3 regions of the Comamonas endophytica genome follow, and region 3 is predicted to be linked to each of the others. Evidence: predicted binding sites of a transcription regulator. Region 3 holds the regulator's gene; each other region holds the start of a gene.
The links. The regulator sigma-54, encoded in region 3, starts transcription at its own class of promoters, with help from an activator protein. The targets are predictions, from matches to a motif close to TGGCANGNAANCTGCTTT.
Positions count from the first base shown of each region.

Region 1: the regulator sigma-54 is predicted to act here: its motif matches at 1,824-1,841, upstream of glnA (type I glutamate--ammonia ligase).
Region 2: the regulator sigma-54 is predicted to act here: its motif matches at 2,708-2,725, upstream of M9799_RS15160 (ANTAR domain-containing response regulator).

Region 1 covers NZ_CP106881.1:768,421-772,982, forward strand. The annotation lists gene M9799_RS03275 (hypothetical protein) at 1-176, opposite strand, end outside; gene glnA (type I glutamate--ammonia ligase) at 361-1,776, opposite strand; gene M9799_RS03285 (competence/damage-inducible protein A) at 1,960-2,781, opposite strand; gene M9799_RS03290 (EI24 domain-containing protein) at 2,788-3,672, opposite strand; gene M9799_RS03295 (sterol desaturase family protein) at 3,691-4,562, opposite strand, start outside.
Region 2 covers NZ_CP106881.1:3,322,987-3,327,548, reverse strand. The annotation lists gene M9799_RS15175 (threonine ammonia-lyase) at 1-361, opposite strand, end outside; gene M9799_RS15170 (N-carbamoyl-D-amino-acid hydrolase) at 364-1,362, opposite strand; gene M9799_RS15165 (LysR substrate-binding domain-containing protein) at 1,606-2,589, opposite strand; gene M9799_RS15160 (ANTAR domain-containing response regulator) at 2,736-3,359, shown strand; gene M9799_RS15155 (CmpA/NrtA family ABC transporter substrate-binding protein) at 3,776-4,562, shown strand, end outside.
Region 3 covers NZ_CP106881.1:2,100,794-2,105,355, reverse strand. The annotation lists gene M9799_RS09415 (THUMP domain-containing class I SAM-dependent RNA methyltransferase) at 1-914, opposite strand, end outside; gene M9799_RS09410 (RNA polymerase factor sigma-54) at 985-2,556, opposite strand; gene lptB (LPS export ABC transporter ATP-binding protein) at 2,600-3,367, opposite strand; gene lptA (lipopolysaccharide transport periplasmic protein LptA) at 3,379-4,002, opposite strand; gene M9799_RS09395 (thiol:disulfide interchange protein DsbA/DsbL) at 4,174-4,562, opposite strand, start outside.

The DNA.
Region 1 (4,562 bases), 1.3 Mb from region 3:
GGACGCGGTCCGCCATGGATCACCGTGACATGTCCGCCATCGACCGCCTTGCAGCCCAGCTCCTTGGCCCGGTTGGCATTGTTGGTGTATTCATTGCCGCAGCGGTAGATGGTGCTTTGCGACCAGGCCAGCGGGGCGACGAGCGGCAACAACAGGAGTACCAGCAGCTTCTTCATGACATTCCCTCGTTCTGCGGCGCCTGCGATCCGCCTGGCGCTCTGGCCTCCAGTATCGCCCGAACCGGTCAAAAACGGATGAATTCACCCGGGGGCTGTACGCGCAAACCTACACCCTGCAGACCAAAAAAAAGCGGCTTGCGCCGCTTTTCCGAGACGCCAGCCCTTGCAGGCCGGCGTGCTGTCACAGCGAGTAGTACATGTCGTACTCGACGGGGTGCACGGCTTGGCGGAAGCGCGTCACTTCGGTCATCTTCAGCTCGATGTAGGCATCGAGCATGGAGTCCGAGAACACGCCGCCCTTGGTCAGGAACCCGCGGTCCGCGTCCAGGGCTTCGAGGGCCTGGTCGAGGCTGTGGCACACGGTGGGCACCAGCTTGTCTTCTTCCGGGGGCAGATGGTAGAGATCCTTGGTCGCGGCTTCGCCGGGATGGATCTTGTTTTCCACGCCGTCCAGGCCGGCCATCATCAGTGCCGAGAAGCACAGGTAGGGGTTGGCCAGTGGATCGGGGAAGCGCGCTTCGATGCGGCGGCCCTTCGGGTTCGACACATAGGGAATGCGGATCGAAGCCGAGCGGTTCTTGGCCGAGTAGGCCAGCTTCACGGGAGCTTCGAAGCCGGGCACCAGGCGCTTGTAGCTGTTGGTGCCGGGGTTGGTGATGGCGTTCAGCGCACGGGCGTGCTTGATGATGCCGCCGATGTAGTACAGCGCGAAGTCGGACAGGCCGGCATAGCCGTCGCCGGCAAACAGGTTCTTGCCGTCCTTCCAGATCGACTGGTGCACGTGCATGCCCGAGCCGTTGTCGCCGGCGTAGGGCTTGGGCATGAAGGTCGCGGTCTTGCCGTAGGTGTTGGCCACGTTCCAGACCACGTACTTCAGCTGCTGCGTCCAGTCGGCGCGCTCGACCAGCGTCGAGAAGCGCGTGCCGATCTCGTTCTGGCCGGCGCCCGCCACTTCGTGGTGGAACACTTCGACCGGAATGCCCAGCGATTCGAGGATCAGCGACATCTCGGCGCGCATGTCCTGCGTGCTGTCGACGGGGGGCACGGGGAAGTAGCCGCCCTTGGTGGTGGGACGGTGGCCGCGGTTGCCGGAGTCGAACTTGGTGCCGGTGTTCCAGGGCGCTTCGTACTCTTCGATCTCGTAGCTCACGTTGCCGGGTTCGTTGGACCAGCGCACGCCGTCGAAGATGAAGAATTCGGGTTCGGGTCCGAAGTAGGCGGTGTCGCCCAGGCCCGATGCCTTCAGGTAGGCTTCGGCGCGCTTGGCGATGGAGCGCGGGTCGCGGTCATAGGCCTTGCCGTCGCTGGGCTCGATCACGTCGCACTGCAGGAACAGCGTGGTTTCTTCGAAGAACGGGTCGATGTTCGCGGTATTGGGATCGGGCATGAGCTGCATGTCCGAGGCTTCGATGCCCTTCCAGCCTGCCACCGAGGAGCCGTCGAATGCGTGGCCCGAAGTGAACTTGTCTTCATCGAAATGCGACACGGGCACGGTGACGTGCTGTTCCTTGCCACGGGTATCGGTGAAACGCAGGTCAACGAACTTGACCTCGTTCTCCTTCACCATCTTCATCACATCTGCAACGGTCTTAGCCATCAGGGTCTCCTGCAAAAACGGCTTGTTCAAAAAATGTTGTGGTACTTCAAGCAGTTTGCGTGCCAGCTTGGCCTGCATCTGCCTGCCCCTACCGTGGCGCCCCACCCTGCTCGGAGCAAAGCACCGTACCGGAGCATCCATGGCATTCACCAAAGAGGTGCAGGCCCTGGAGGCTGAAAAATCCTATAGATCTCGCACCACTTCGGTGCTCCATGTTGCACCAATAGAGTGCAATCCCCCAATCAGTGCAGGCCAGGTCGCATCCACTGCGTCCACCGGCCCCTTGATCCCCAGTTCGATATGGGCACCATGCACCGCATGGTCCACGCTGGGCAGGCTGAAGACCCGGATGCCCGCACCCACGGTCTCGAGCTGCTGCATCAGCGGCGTGAGTGTAGCCTCTCCGATGCCGAACACCAGCACCGATCGCTCGCGGCGCGCAGGGCCATGGAACAGCGGTGCGTATTGCCGGTCGAGCACGCTTTCCACCATCGGCCAGGCCATGACCGGAAAGCCCGGCACGAAATGCACCGCCCCGCCCTGGCGGCCGGCGCAGGAAAAGCCCGGGATCTTGTTGTAGGGGTTGGGGATGATGCTGGCTCCCTGCGGAAAGTTGCCCATCTGCAGGCGGTGCACGTTGTCGGGGCGGGCCGGCTCGAACAGCTCGCCTTTTTCCGCCGCGACATCGCGCATGCGCTCCTCGATCAGCGCCACGGCCTGCGGATGCAGCGCCAGCGGCACGCCCAGCGCCTGGGCGGCGCACTGGCGCGTGTGGTCGTCGGGCGTGGCGCCGATGCCGCCGAAGGAAAACACCACGCTGGCACTGTCGAAGGCGCGCGCCAGCGCCGCCGTCAACCGCGGACGGTCGTCGCCGATGTATTCGGCAAAGGACAGCGACAGGCCGCGTGCCGCCAGCAGCTCTATCAGTTTGGACAGGTGCTTGTCCGCGCGTTTGCCCGAAAGAATCTCATCGCCAATGATGATGGCGCCAAACTGCAAATCCATGGATGTTCACTTGTGGGGAGAGGAAAGGGACGGCGCGCCCGCCGCATCGGGCTGCGGCGCCAGCGGCGGCACGACTTCCGCGGCATCGGCCGGCTGCGGGCCGGCGCGCAGTGCCTCCAGCGCCGCCAGGCAGAAATGCGCGAACCACAGCGAGGAGAACGCGAACACCAGCGCGTAGATCCAGATGGCCAGCGGGATCAGCACCCAGAAGGCCGCCAGGAACAGCAGGCCCGAAGCCCAGACGATGGCCGGGGCCGCGCCCAGGTAGCCGCAGACCAGGCCCATGGCCATCAGGCTGTAGCGGTGGCGCAGGAAGATGACCTGGCGCTCGCGCTTGCTGGCATGCTCGGACAGCGCATCGAAAGCCATGACCCGGTAGGTCAGCCAACCCCAGATCAGCGGCGGGATGATCAGCACCAGCGGCGGCACGAACCACAGCGGTATGGACACGACCAGCGCGATCAGCGCCACCAGCGTGGAGCCCAGCGACCAGGCCAGGCTGGCCAGCACCGAGCCGCCGCGCTTGCGCTCGAGGCCGGGAAAGCGCCTTTCGCCCACCAGCCCCACCAGCGCCGGCGCCATGCACAGCGCCACCAGCAGCAGCGACAGCACCACGATGATCGGCATGCCCACCAGCACCACCAGCACCGGCGCGATGGCCGCCGAGCCGAAGCCCAGGCCGCGCGCCTGCAGCCAGCCCCAGACGGCCTGCAGCCAGTTCGCCCCTTCCAGCAGCCCCTGCACCCACTGCACCGCGGGCCCCCAGAAGAAGTAACCCAGCACGGCCGAAAGCAGCGCCATGAACAGCAGGGGAACGAGGGACCAGAGGATCACCCGTTTGTGCAGGCAATAAGCTGCTGCACGCCAGAAGGAGTCGATAAGCAGTCGCATGCCCCTAGCATACCGGGTTCATGCACGGTTCATCAATCGGAGAACTCCACGCCATTGCTGGGCCCAGAAACCCTGGCCGTAGTCGCGCAGGCGCCCCTGGGCGTCGGGCTCGACCTGATCCCGGACACCGGTAGGGTCATAGCGCCGCTCGAAATTGGCCGTGCCGAACAGGATGTCCCACCAGGGCAGCAGCACGCCGAAGTTGTTGCCGCCGCGCTTGCGGCGCGTCGTGCCGCGCGCCTCGTGGCCGATGCCGATGGTGTGATGGCGGCGGTGGAAGCGCGGGCTGACCCACAGGCGCTCGCCGATGCGCCCGAACCAAAGCCGCAGGTTGGCATGGTGCAGGCTCTCGCTGAGCTGGGTGATGGCGACGATGGCCACGAACTGGCCCGGCGCCAGGCCGATGAGCTGCGCCACCAGCACGATGATGCTGTCGCGCAACAGGTCGTCGAGCAGGTGGTTGCGGTTGTCGCTCCACATCGTCATCTGGCGCTGCGAGTGGTGCAGCGCATGCAGCTTCCACCACCAGCCGAAATGGTGCTGGCCGCGGTGGATCCAGTAGTCCAGCAGGTCGAAGACCGCCAGGTACAGCAGGAAGCTGACCCACGCCTGGTCCGTCACGCCCGGCCAGAGATCGTCGAGATGGTAGGTGGGCAGGCCCCACACGCGCAGCGTGCCGAACAGATGGTCCCACAGCGGATCGATGGAGAAGAACAGTGCGATGCGGAACAGTCCCAGCCGATGCACCAGCGTGTAGAGCACATCGACGCGCACCGCGCGGCGGTCGGTCACGGCCTCGACCGGCCACAGGCGCTGCAGCGGCGCGATCAGCAGCACCATCACGGCCAGCTGGATCAGGCCCACCAGCAGCCAGCCCGTGGCCGCGTAGC
Region 2 (4,562 bases), 1.2 Mb from region 3:
GCGCATCGACAGGCATGACGATGGTCGCCGGCACGCCCAGCTGGCGCGCGGCCCAGGCAATGGCCTGGCCATGGTTGCCCGTCGAATAGGCGACCACGCCGCGCGCGCGCTGCTCGGCGTTCAGCGCCAGCAGCGCATTGAAGGCGCCGCGCAGCTTGAACGAGCCCGTGGTCTGCAGGTTCTCGGCCTTGAGCCAGACCGGGCCGCCGGCAATGGCATCGAGCGCGGCCGAACGCAGCAGCGGCGTGCGCTGCACATGCGGCGCGATCGCCTGCGCCGCGGCCTGGACATCGGCAAAGCGCGGCACGGCCATCGCGCCGAGCATGGCGTGCTCTATGGAGGTGGGAAGCGAAGCGGCCATCATCACACCTCGCCCTGGCCCGGCTGCCATACGGCAGGTGCGCTGCTGCCGGTCTGCGATGCGAGACGCTGGTAGGCTTCGAGGCGGCGGTGCTGCGCGAAGTTGAAGATGGTGGTGCGGCCCAGCTCGCACATCGCCAGGTTGCAGTCGGCCACCACCAGTTCGTCATCCCAGCTGGTGGCCATGGCCATGATCTCGCCTTGCGGGTTGACGATGATCGAGTGGCCCATGAGCTCGAAACCGTCCTCGTTGCCGGCCTTGGCCACCCCCACGCCAAAGGTCGCGTTCTGGTAGCAGCCCGCCTGTATCGACAGCTGCGAATGGAAGTTGCGCAGATGGTGCGCCTCGAAGCCGCGGTTTTCCTGGTTCACGGCCGGCGTGTTGTAGCCCAGCATGGTCAGCTCGACCTGCTGCAGTCCCAGCTCGCGCCAGGCCTCGGGCCAGCGGCGGTCGTTGCAGATCAGCATGCCCAGGTTCACGCCATCGACCGGGCCCACGGGCGCCCGCACCACCGGGAAGCCCAGGTTGCCGACCTCGAAATAGCGCTTTTCCAGATGCTGCACCTTGCGCAGCGTGGAGAATTCCTTGTGGCCCGGCAGATGGATCTTGCGGTACTTCAGCACGATCTCGCCCGAGGGTGCGATCACCACCGAGGTATTGAAGCGGCGCTTGCGCAGCACGCCGTTCTCGTCGGGCTCATGGGCGATTTCCGCATACCCCAGATAGCAGGTCAGGCCGTAGCGGCGGATGGCATCGAACAGCGGCTGCGTTGCCGGCGAGGGCAGCGTCTGCTCGTACCAGCCATCGGCCTCGTCGAGGTCCTCCACATACCAGCGCGGAAAGAAGGTGGTGAAGGCGAGCTCCGGGAACACCACGACATGCGCGCCCTTGCGGTGCGCCTGTTCGAGCAGGCGCACCATGCGCGCCACGACCACATCGCGGCCTTCGGCTTTCTGGATCGGGCCAAGCTGGGCAGCGGCCACGGTGATGAGACGTTTCATAGCGGTCATTCAAGTGAATCTGGCGCCATCATCGGCAGCGCGGCGCGCACCGCCAAATACGCCAGAACCACCTTTGCAGCCCGCCGGAAAATGCCTCGACCGCGGCGCAAGTGTTTGTTGCGCAAGGGATTTGTCCAACCCCGGCACTGGCTTCAGCTGCCCTGCCCTTAACCTGTGGTTATGGGTTTGCGACAAAAGGTGATGTGCCCTGCCCGCGGCCGTGCAATGGCGGCAACGGCGCTTTCAGGCCCGGTGCACCAGAACGCGCGCGGTGTCGTGCACCCCGGGCGCGGGCACCGCATCCCGCCCCTCTTCCTTGAGCAACCGCTTGACGGTGGCCAGGAATTCCTTGGCCATTGCCGACAGCGGGCTGGTGTTGGCATGGATCTGGTAGATGCGATGCGAGAGCATGGGCCGCAGTGGCTTGAGCACCACGCCGTCCTGGCTCGGGCGGCGCGCGCCAAAGGCCTCGATCAGCGCCACGCCCACGCCGGCGCGCACCAGGCCCATGGCCTCGGGCGTGGAGCGGATCTCCACATCGGCGCGCAGCGCCAGCCCGGCAGCGGCGAAGAAGTCCGCGGCCAGGTTGCCGAAGGGGGTGTCGCCACCATAGCTGATGAAGGTCTGGCCCAGCAGATCGGCCGCGCCCACGGACTCGGCCTGCGCCAGCGGATGGCGCTCGGGCACCGCGCATTCGATGAAACCCTGGCCGATGGCGCGCGCCGCGACGTTCGCGCTCGGCGGCGCGGGCATCGAGGAGATCGCCAGATCGGCATGTCCCAGCAGCACATGCGGCAGCAGCGCATCGAAGGGCAGCGGCCGGTACTTGATGCGCACCTCGGGGTAGCGCGCGCGAAAGCGCCGGATGGCGACGGGCATCAGCCATTCGGCATAGCTCGGGCTGGAGACCAGCGACAGCTCGCCATGCGTGCCCACCGCCATGTCGGCGGCCAGCGTGTTGAAGCGGCGCACGCCATCGATGATGCCCTGCACCTCGCAAAACAGCCGCTGCGCCTCGGGCGTGGGTTGCAGCCGTCCGCGCACGCGCTCGAACATCAGCATGCGCAGCCGGCTCTCGGCCGTCGCCAGCATGCGGCTCACGGCGGGCTGCGACACGCACAGCATGCGCGCGGCGCCGCTGAGCGTGCCGGCCAGCATGATGGCGTGGAAGACTTCGATCTGCCGCAGGTTCAGCGGCACGGGTGGGGATAAAGGGGTGGCGGACATGGGACAGGCCTGGGGCGGGAACACCTGGAATCGCAAGCAAGGAGCACGCCAAAGGTGCAGCACAGGGCCTTTCCACTGCGCGCCCCAGCGACGTAACGCAACGAAACAAGACACCGAATGGCATTTTTCTTGCTTGTCGAACACCCATGACTCAATCCCTGCGCATCGTGGTCATCGTCCCGGACCCGCTTCTCGCCGACGAGCAGGAGCATGCCGAGCAGCAGCTCGAAAGATCACGCTCGCTGCGCATGGGCCTGCTCGAGGCCCAATACGATGTGGTGGCCACGCTGCCTGCCGATGTCTTCCTGCACGAGCGCATCGCGCAGCTGCACCCCGACCTGATCATCGTCGACGCCGAAAGCGAGGCGCGCGATGCGCTGGAGCATGTGGTCATGGCCACGCGTGGCGAGCGCCGCCCGATCGTGCTGTTCACCAACGACCCCGACACCACCCATGTACCCGATGCGGTGGCCGCGGGCGTATGCGCCTATATCGTCGAGGGGCTGTCGCCGCAGCGCATCCGCCCGATCCTGCAGGTGGCGATGGCGCGCTTCCAGCACGAGCAGTCGCTGCGCGCCGAGCTGCAGAACGCGCGCGACGAGCTCAAGGACCGCAAGACCATCGACCGCGCCAAGGGCATCCTGATGCAGCGCCAGGCGCTGAGCGAAAAGGAGGCCTACGACCGCCTGCGCAAGCTTGCAATGGACAAGGGCGTCAAGATGGTGCAGATCGCGCAGAGGATGATTGACGCGGCGGAGTTGCTGGGTTGAAGCTGCATCGACATCCTTCGGCAGGCTCAGGACGAACGGGTCATTTCCGTTCGTGCTGAGCTTGTCGAAGCATGAGCGGCCACGCCACGAATAGAGCGCGCTTTTCACGCCCCAACTCAGCACACACGCACGGTAATGGCGCATCGTCCAATCCATCGTGGGGCCGACACTGGATGGCACTCCGCCCCGCTCGCTCCTTGCTTCGCCTGCTATCGTTTTAATAGACCCCAAGACACTCCACTGCCTGGCACCGAACTTGCTTGAAGCTATCCAGGGTCAATGAAGACCCACCGACCGGCATTCAACGATCGATTGCCGCTCACCGGACAAAGGCGTCCCCATCCCAGTGCCCAGGCCCCGCCTGGACGCGTGATGTGGACGCCTTTTTTTTGCCACTTTTTTTGCCGAGACTGCATATGCCCGACCTGATGAAAGCCGGACTCCAGCGCCGCACCGTATTGCAAGCCGCGACCGTGGGCGCCGCGGGGATCTCCCCCGCGCTGCGCGCGCTGGTGCATGCCCAGGGCTCGGACGCACCCGAGAAGAAGGAAGTGAAGATCGGCTTCATTCCGCTCACCGACTGCGCCAGCGTGGTGATGGCCTCGGTGCTGGGCATCGACCAGAAATACGGCGTCAAGATCATTCCCACCAAGGAAGCGAGCTGGGCCGGCGTGCGCGACAAGCTGGTCAATGGCGAGCTCGACTGCGCGCATGTGCTCTATGGCCTGGTCTACGGCGTGCATCTGGGCATTGGCGGGCCGAAGAAGGACATGGCCGTGCTGATGAACCTGAACAACAACGGCCAGGCCATCACGCTGGCCAAGAAGCTCGCCGACAAGGGCGCCGTCAACGGCGCGGGCCTGGCCAGGCTGATGGCCAGCGAGAAGCGCGAATACACCTTCGCGCAGACCTTCCCCACCGGCACGCATGCAATGTGGCTGTACTACTGGCTCGCAGCCAACGGCATCAATCCGATGAAGGAGGCCAAGGTCATCACCGTGCCGCCGCCGCAGATGGTGGCCAACATGCGCGTCGGCAACATGGACGGCTTCTGCGTCGGCGAGCCATGGAACCACCGCGCGATCATGGACGGCATCGGCGTCACGGCCGCCACCACCCAGGAAATCTGGAAGGACCATCCCGAGAAGGTGCTGGGCTGCACGGCCGAATTCGCCGACAAGTACCCGAACACCGCGCGCGCCG
Region 3 (4,562 bases):
GGCTGCTCGCTCGGCGGCATGCGCTGCAGCGCGTCGCCGCCGCGCAGGTTCACGGCGCTGGCCACGCCCGCGCGCTCGGCATTGCGTTCGGCAAAATCCACCATGCGGTGGGAGACATCGGAGCCGTAGATGCCGACCGGACTCTCGCAGATCGCCGCCTCGGCCTGGCGCAGGATCGCTTCCCAGACATGCGGCTGGAACGGCACCAGCTTCTCGAAGGCAAAGCGGCGCTGGATGCCCGGCGGAATGCGGCAGGCGATCTGCGCCGCCTCGATGACCACCGTGCCGCTGCCGCAGCAGGGGTCGTACAGCGGCTGCGGATTGTCGCCATGCGGGTCCCAGCCGGTCGCGGCAATCATTGCCGCGGCCAGCGTTTCCTTGAGCGGCGCATCGCCCTTGTCCTCGCGCCAGCCGCGCTTGAACAGCGCCTCGCCCGAGGTGTCGATGTAGATCGTCGCCTCGTCCGTGGTCAGGTGCAGGTGCACGCGCACGTCCGGGTAGCGCGTCTCGACATCGGGACGCACGCCGGTCTTGGCGCGGAAGCGGTCGGCAATCGCGTCCTTGACGCGCAGCGCCGCGAAATTCAGGCTGGTCAGCGGGCTGTGCTGCGAGGTGAACTCGATCTTGAAGCTCTCGCGCGGGCTGAACCAGATCTCCCAAGCCACCTCGCTGGCCGCGCGGTACAGGTCGTTCTCGTTGCGGTACATCGAGGTCGAAAGCTGCACCAGCACGCGCTGCGCCAGGCGGCTGTGCAGGTTCAGCAGCAGCGCGTCGCGCCACGAGGCGCGCAGCATCACGCCGCCGCGCCCGACCAGCAGGTCGTGCCCGGTCAGGCCCGTGATGCGGTGGGCCTCGTCGGCCAGATAGTCCTCCACGCCGGCGGCGCAGGGCAAAAACAGTTGCAGTTGGTTCATAGCAGGGCGCCAAGGATACGCGTTTGCCGTCAAATGCGCGCATTGGAGGGCATCTTGCCGGCCCCGCGCGCTATAGCGACTTGCGCAGATTGGCCGGCGCGATCTTCAGCACGTCGCGGTACTTGGCGACGGTGCGGCGCGCGCATTCGATGCCCTGCTCCTTGAGCATTTCGGCCAGCTGGCTGTCCGAGAGAGGCTTGAGCGGATTCTCGGCCGCGACGAACTGCTTGATCAGCGCGCGCACCGCCGTGCTCGAGGCATTGCCGCCGGTCTCCGTGCCCAGGCCCGAGCCGAAGAAATACTTGAGCTCGTAGGTGCCCATCGGCGTGGCCATGTACTTGGCCGTGGTCACGCGGCTGATGGTCGATTCATGCAGCCCCAGCTCGTCGGCGATGTCGCGCAGCACCAGCGGGCGCATCGCCAGCTCGCCATGGGTGAAGAAGTTCCTCTGCCGCTGCACGATGGCCTGCGACACGCGCAGGATGGTGTCGAAGCGCTGCTGGATGTTCTTGATGAACCAGCGCGCCTCCTGCAGCCGCTGCTGCAGCGCCGCGTGCCCCTCGCTGCCCTTGTGGCCGCGCAGCGCGTTGGCATAGATGTCATGCACGCGCAGCCGCGGCATCACCTCGGGATTGAGCTGCACGCTGAACTGCGGCTGGCCGTCGCCGCGGCTGCGCGCCATCTTGCGCACGATCACGTCGGGCACGACCAGGTTGCGCTCCACGTCGGCAAAGCGCCGCCCGGGCCGCGGCTCGAGCCGCGCGATCAGCGCCATGGCCGCGCGCACGCGCTCCTCGCTGGCCGCGCAGGCCTGCATCAGGCGGCGCACGTCGCGGCGCGCCAGCAGGTCCATGGGCTGCGCGCAGATGCGCAGCGCGGTCTGCACGGTGGCCTCGTCGGTCTGGTCGTCGTCCTGCGCCGCGAGGTGCTGCAGCTGCAGGGTCAGGCATTCGGCCAGGTTGCGCGCTCCCACGCCCACCGGCTCGAGCGACTGCAGCAGGCGCAGCGCCACCGTGAAGCGGTGCACCAGTTCCTCCTGCTCCTCCAGTGCATCCGCGCCGGCCAGTCCCGCGGCCAGTTCCTCGAGCGAATCCTCCAGATAGCCATGGTCATCGAGCGACTCGATGAGAAAGCGCAGCGCCGCGCGATCGACCTCGCCCAGCCTGAGCGACAGCGCCTGGCGGTGCAGGTGATCGGTCAGCGACTCGTGGCCGTGCGCCAGGTCCTGGGCCTCGGCGTCGTCCTCGCTGCTGCCATTGCGCGCGCGCGCCTCGCCGCCCCACTCGCTGTCATCGGGCGCGAGATCGCTGCTGCCGTCGCCTTCCCAATCGGGCGCGGCATCGGCCGGCGCAGTGACCTCGCCGGCGTCGGCATCGCCACTGCTGCCCGACATCTCTGCCGACGCATGCTGCGCATCCTCGGCATAGTCGTCGCGCTGCGCCGGCACGTCGGACTGCGCCAGGCCGAATTCCTCGCGCTCGGCTTCTTCCGTGGTGCGTTCGAGAAAGGGGTTGTCGTCGAGCATGTGCTCGACTTCCTGGCTCAGCTCCAGCGTCGAGAGCTGGAGCAGCCAGATCGATTGCTGCAACTGCGGCGTGAGGGCGAGGTGTTGCGATACCCGTAGCGACAGACCCGGCTTCAACGGCGTTCCCCTCCGAACCGGCACAGGCTGATGGACATGGCGCTCACATCCTGAAGTGCTCGCCGAGGTACACCCGGCGCACGTCGGCGTTCTCGACGATCTCGGCGGGCGTGCCCTGGGCCAGCACATGGCCGTCGCTGATGATGAAGGCGTGGTCGCAGATGCCCAGGGTCTCGCGCACGTTGTGGTCGGTGATCAGCACGCCGATGCCGCGTGCCTTGAGGAAGCCGATGATGCGCTGGATCTCGATGACGGCAATCGGGTCGATGCCGGCAAAGGGTTCGTCCAGCAGGATGAAGCGCGGCTGCGTGGCCAGCGCGCGCGCGATCTCGACGCGCCGGCGCTCGCCGCCCGACAGCGCCAGCGCGGGCGAGGCGCGCAGATGGTCCACGCGCAGTTCCTGCAGCAGCGCCAGCAGGCGGCGCTCGATCTCGTCGCGGGTCAGGGGCCGGCCCTGCTCGTCGCGCTGCAGCTCGAGCACGGCGCGCACGTTGTCCTCCACGCTGAGCTTGCGGAAGATCGATGCTTCCTGCGGCAGGTACGACAGCCCCAGGCGCGAGCGCTGGTGGATCGGCATGTTGCCGACCGCCTGGTCGTCGATGAAGATGTCGCCGGCATCGCAGCGCACCAGGCCGACGATCATGTAGAAGGAAGTGGTCTTGCCGGCGCCGTTGGGGCCGAGCAATCCCACGACCTCGCCCTTCTGCACCGCCAGCGAGACGTCCTTGACCACCTTGCGGCTGCCGTAGGACTTGGCCAGATGCTTGACTTCGAGGCGGCTGGATTCGGGCTGCGGGGAGGTTGCGTTCACGGAAGCGCCGCTCACTGGTTCGAGGGAAGGGTGGTGCTGGGCCGAAGGTTCGTGGCCGGCGCGGGCGCCGCGGCCGGCGGCAGCTCCTTGGGGGCAAGCACGGCGCGCACGCGCCCGCCGGATGCGGCGCCGGTGGCGCCACCCGGAGCACGGGCCTGGCCGTCCACGGTGAACACATCGGTCAGGTTGTTGTAGACGATGACCGCGCCGGTGATCTCGTCGGTCAGCGCCGTTCCGCGCAGGCGGCGCAGTTCGCCGCGGCGGATCAGCCGGACGTTGTCGGCCTTGCCGTCGTATTCGATGACCTCGGCCTCGCCCTCGACGAATTCATCGGGTTGCCCCGGCTGGGTATCGCGCTTTTGCCGGAAGAAGGCGCGCTTGCCCGCCTCGGCCTTCACCGTGCCGAACTGGTAGCCCTGGGCATCCTGGCGCACGTCCAACTGCGCGCCGCGCAGCACGATCGAGCCCTTGGTCATCACCACGTTGCCGGTGAAGACGCTGGTCTGCTGCAGTTCATCGTGGCGCAGCGCATCGGCCTCGATGTTCATGGGCTTGTTGCGATCGGCTCTTTCGGCCTGCACCGCGCCGCAGGCAAGGGCTGAAAGCAGGAGAAGGGGAAGTAGGCGTTTTTTCATGGAGGGCACGAATCTTGCGACCATTGTAGGGCGTGTGACCCATTAAATCCCAGGCACCGCCTGGAACCCCGTGCGTGGATGGCCCCGCCCGGCAAGTCCATGGCGCCAGCAGGCACAAAAAAGCCCGCGCAAGGCGGGCCCGTCATGCAGGGGCCGCGGCCCCGCGTGGCCTCAGCCCTTGCGGCTCAGGGCGATCAGATGGTCCGTCACGCGCAGCACGTTGGCCATGTTGCCAGCCATCGTGCCATCGGTGTAGTAGCGGCCGGCCACGCCGATCGAGGGCACGCCCTCGACGTTGTATTCCTGCTGCAGCTGGGTCGCCTTGCGCACCTGGTTGGAGACCGTGAAGGAGTTGTAGCTTTCCTTGAACTTGTTCACGTCCACGCCCTGCTTCCCGACCCATTCGAAGATGTCCTCGTCCTTGGCCAGGCGGTTGCGCTCGACGTGGATCGCACGGAACACCCTGGGGTGCACTTCATCGAGCTTGCCCATGGCCAGCAGCGCGTAGTAGAGCTTCTGCTGGGGGATGAAGCTGGCGTTGAAGCCCACGGGCACGCGCT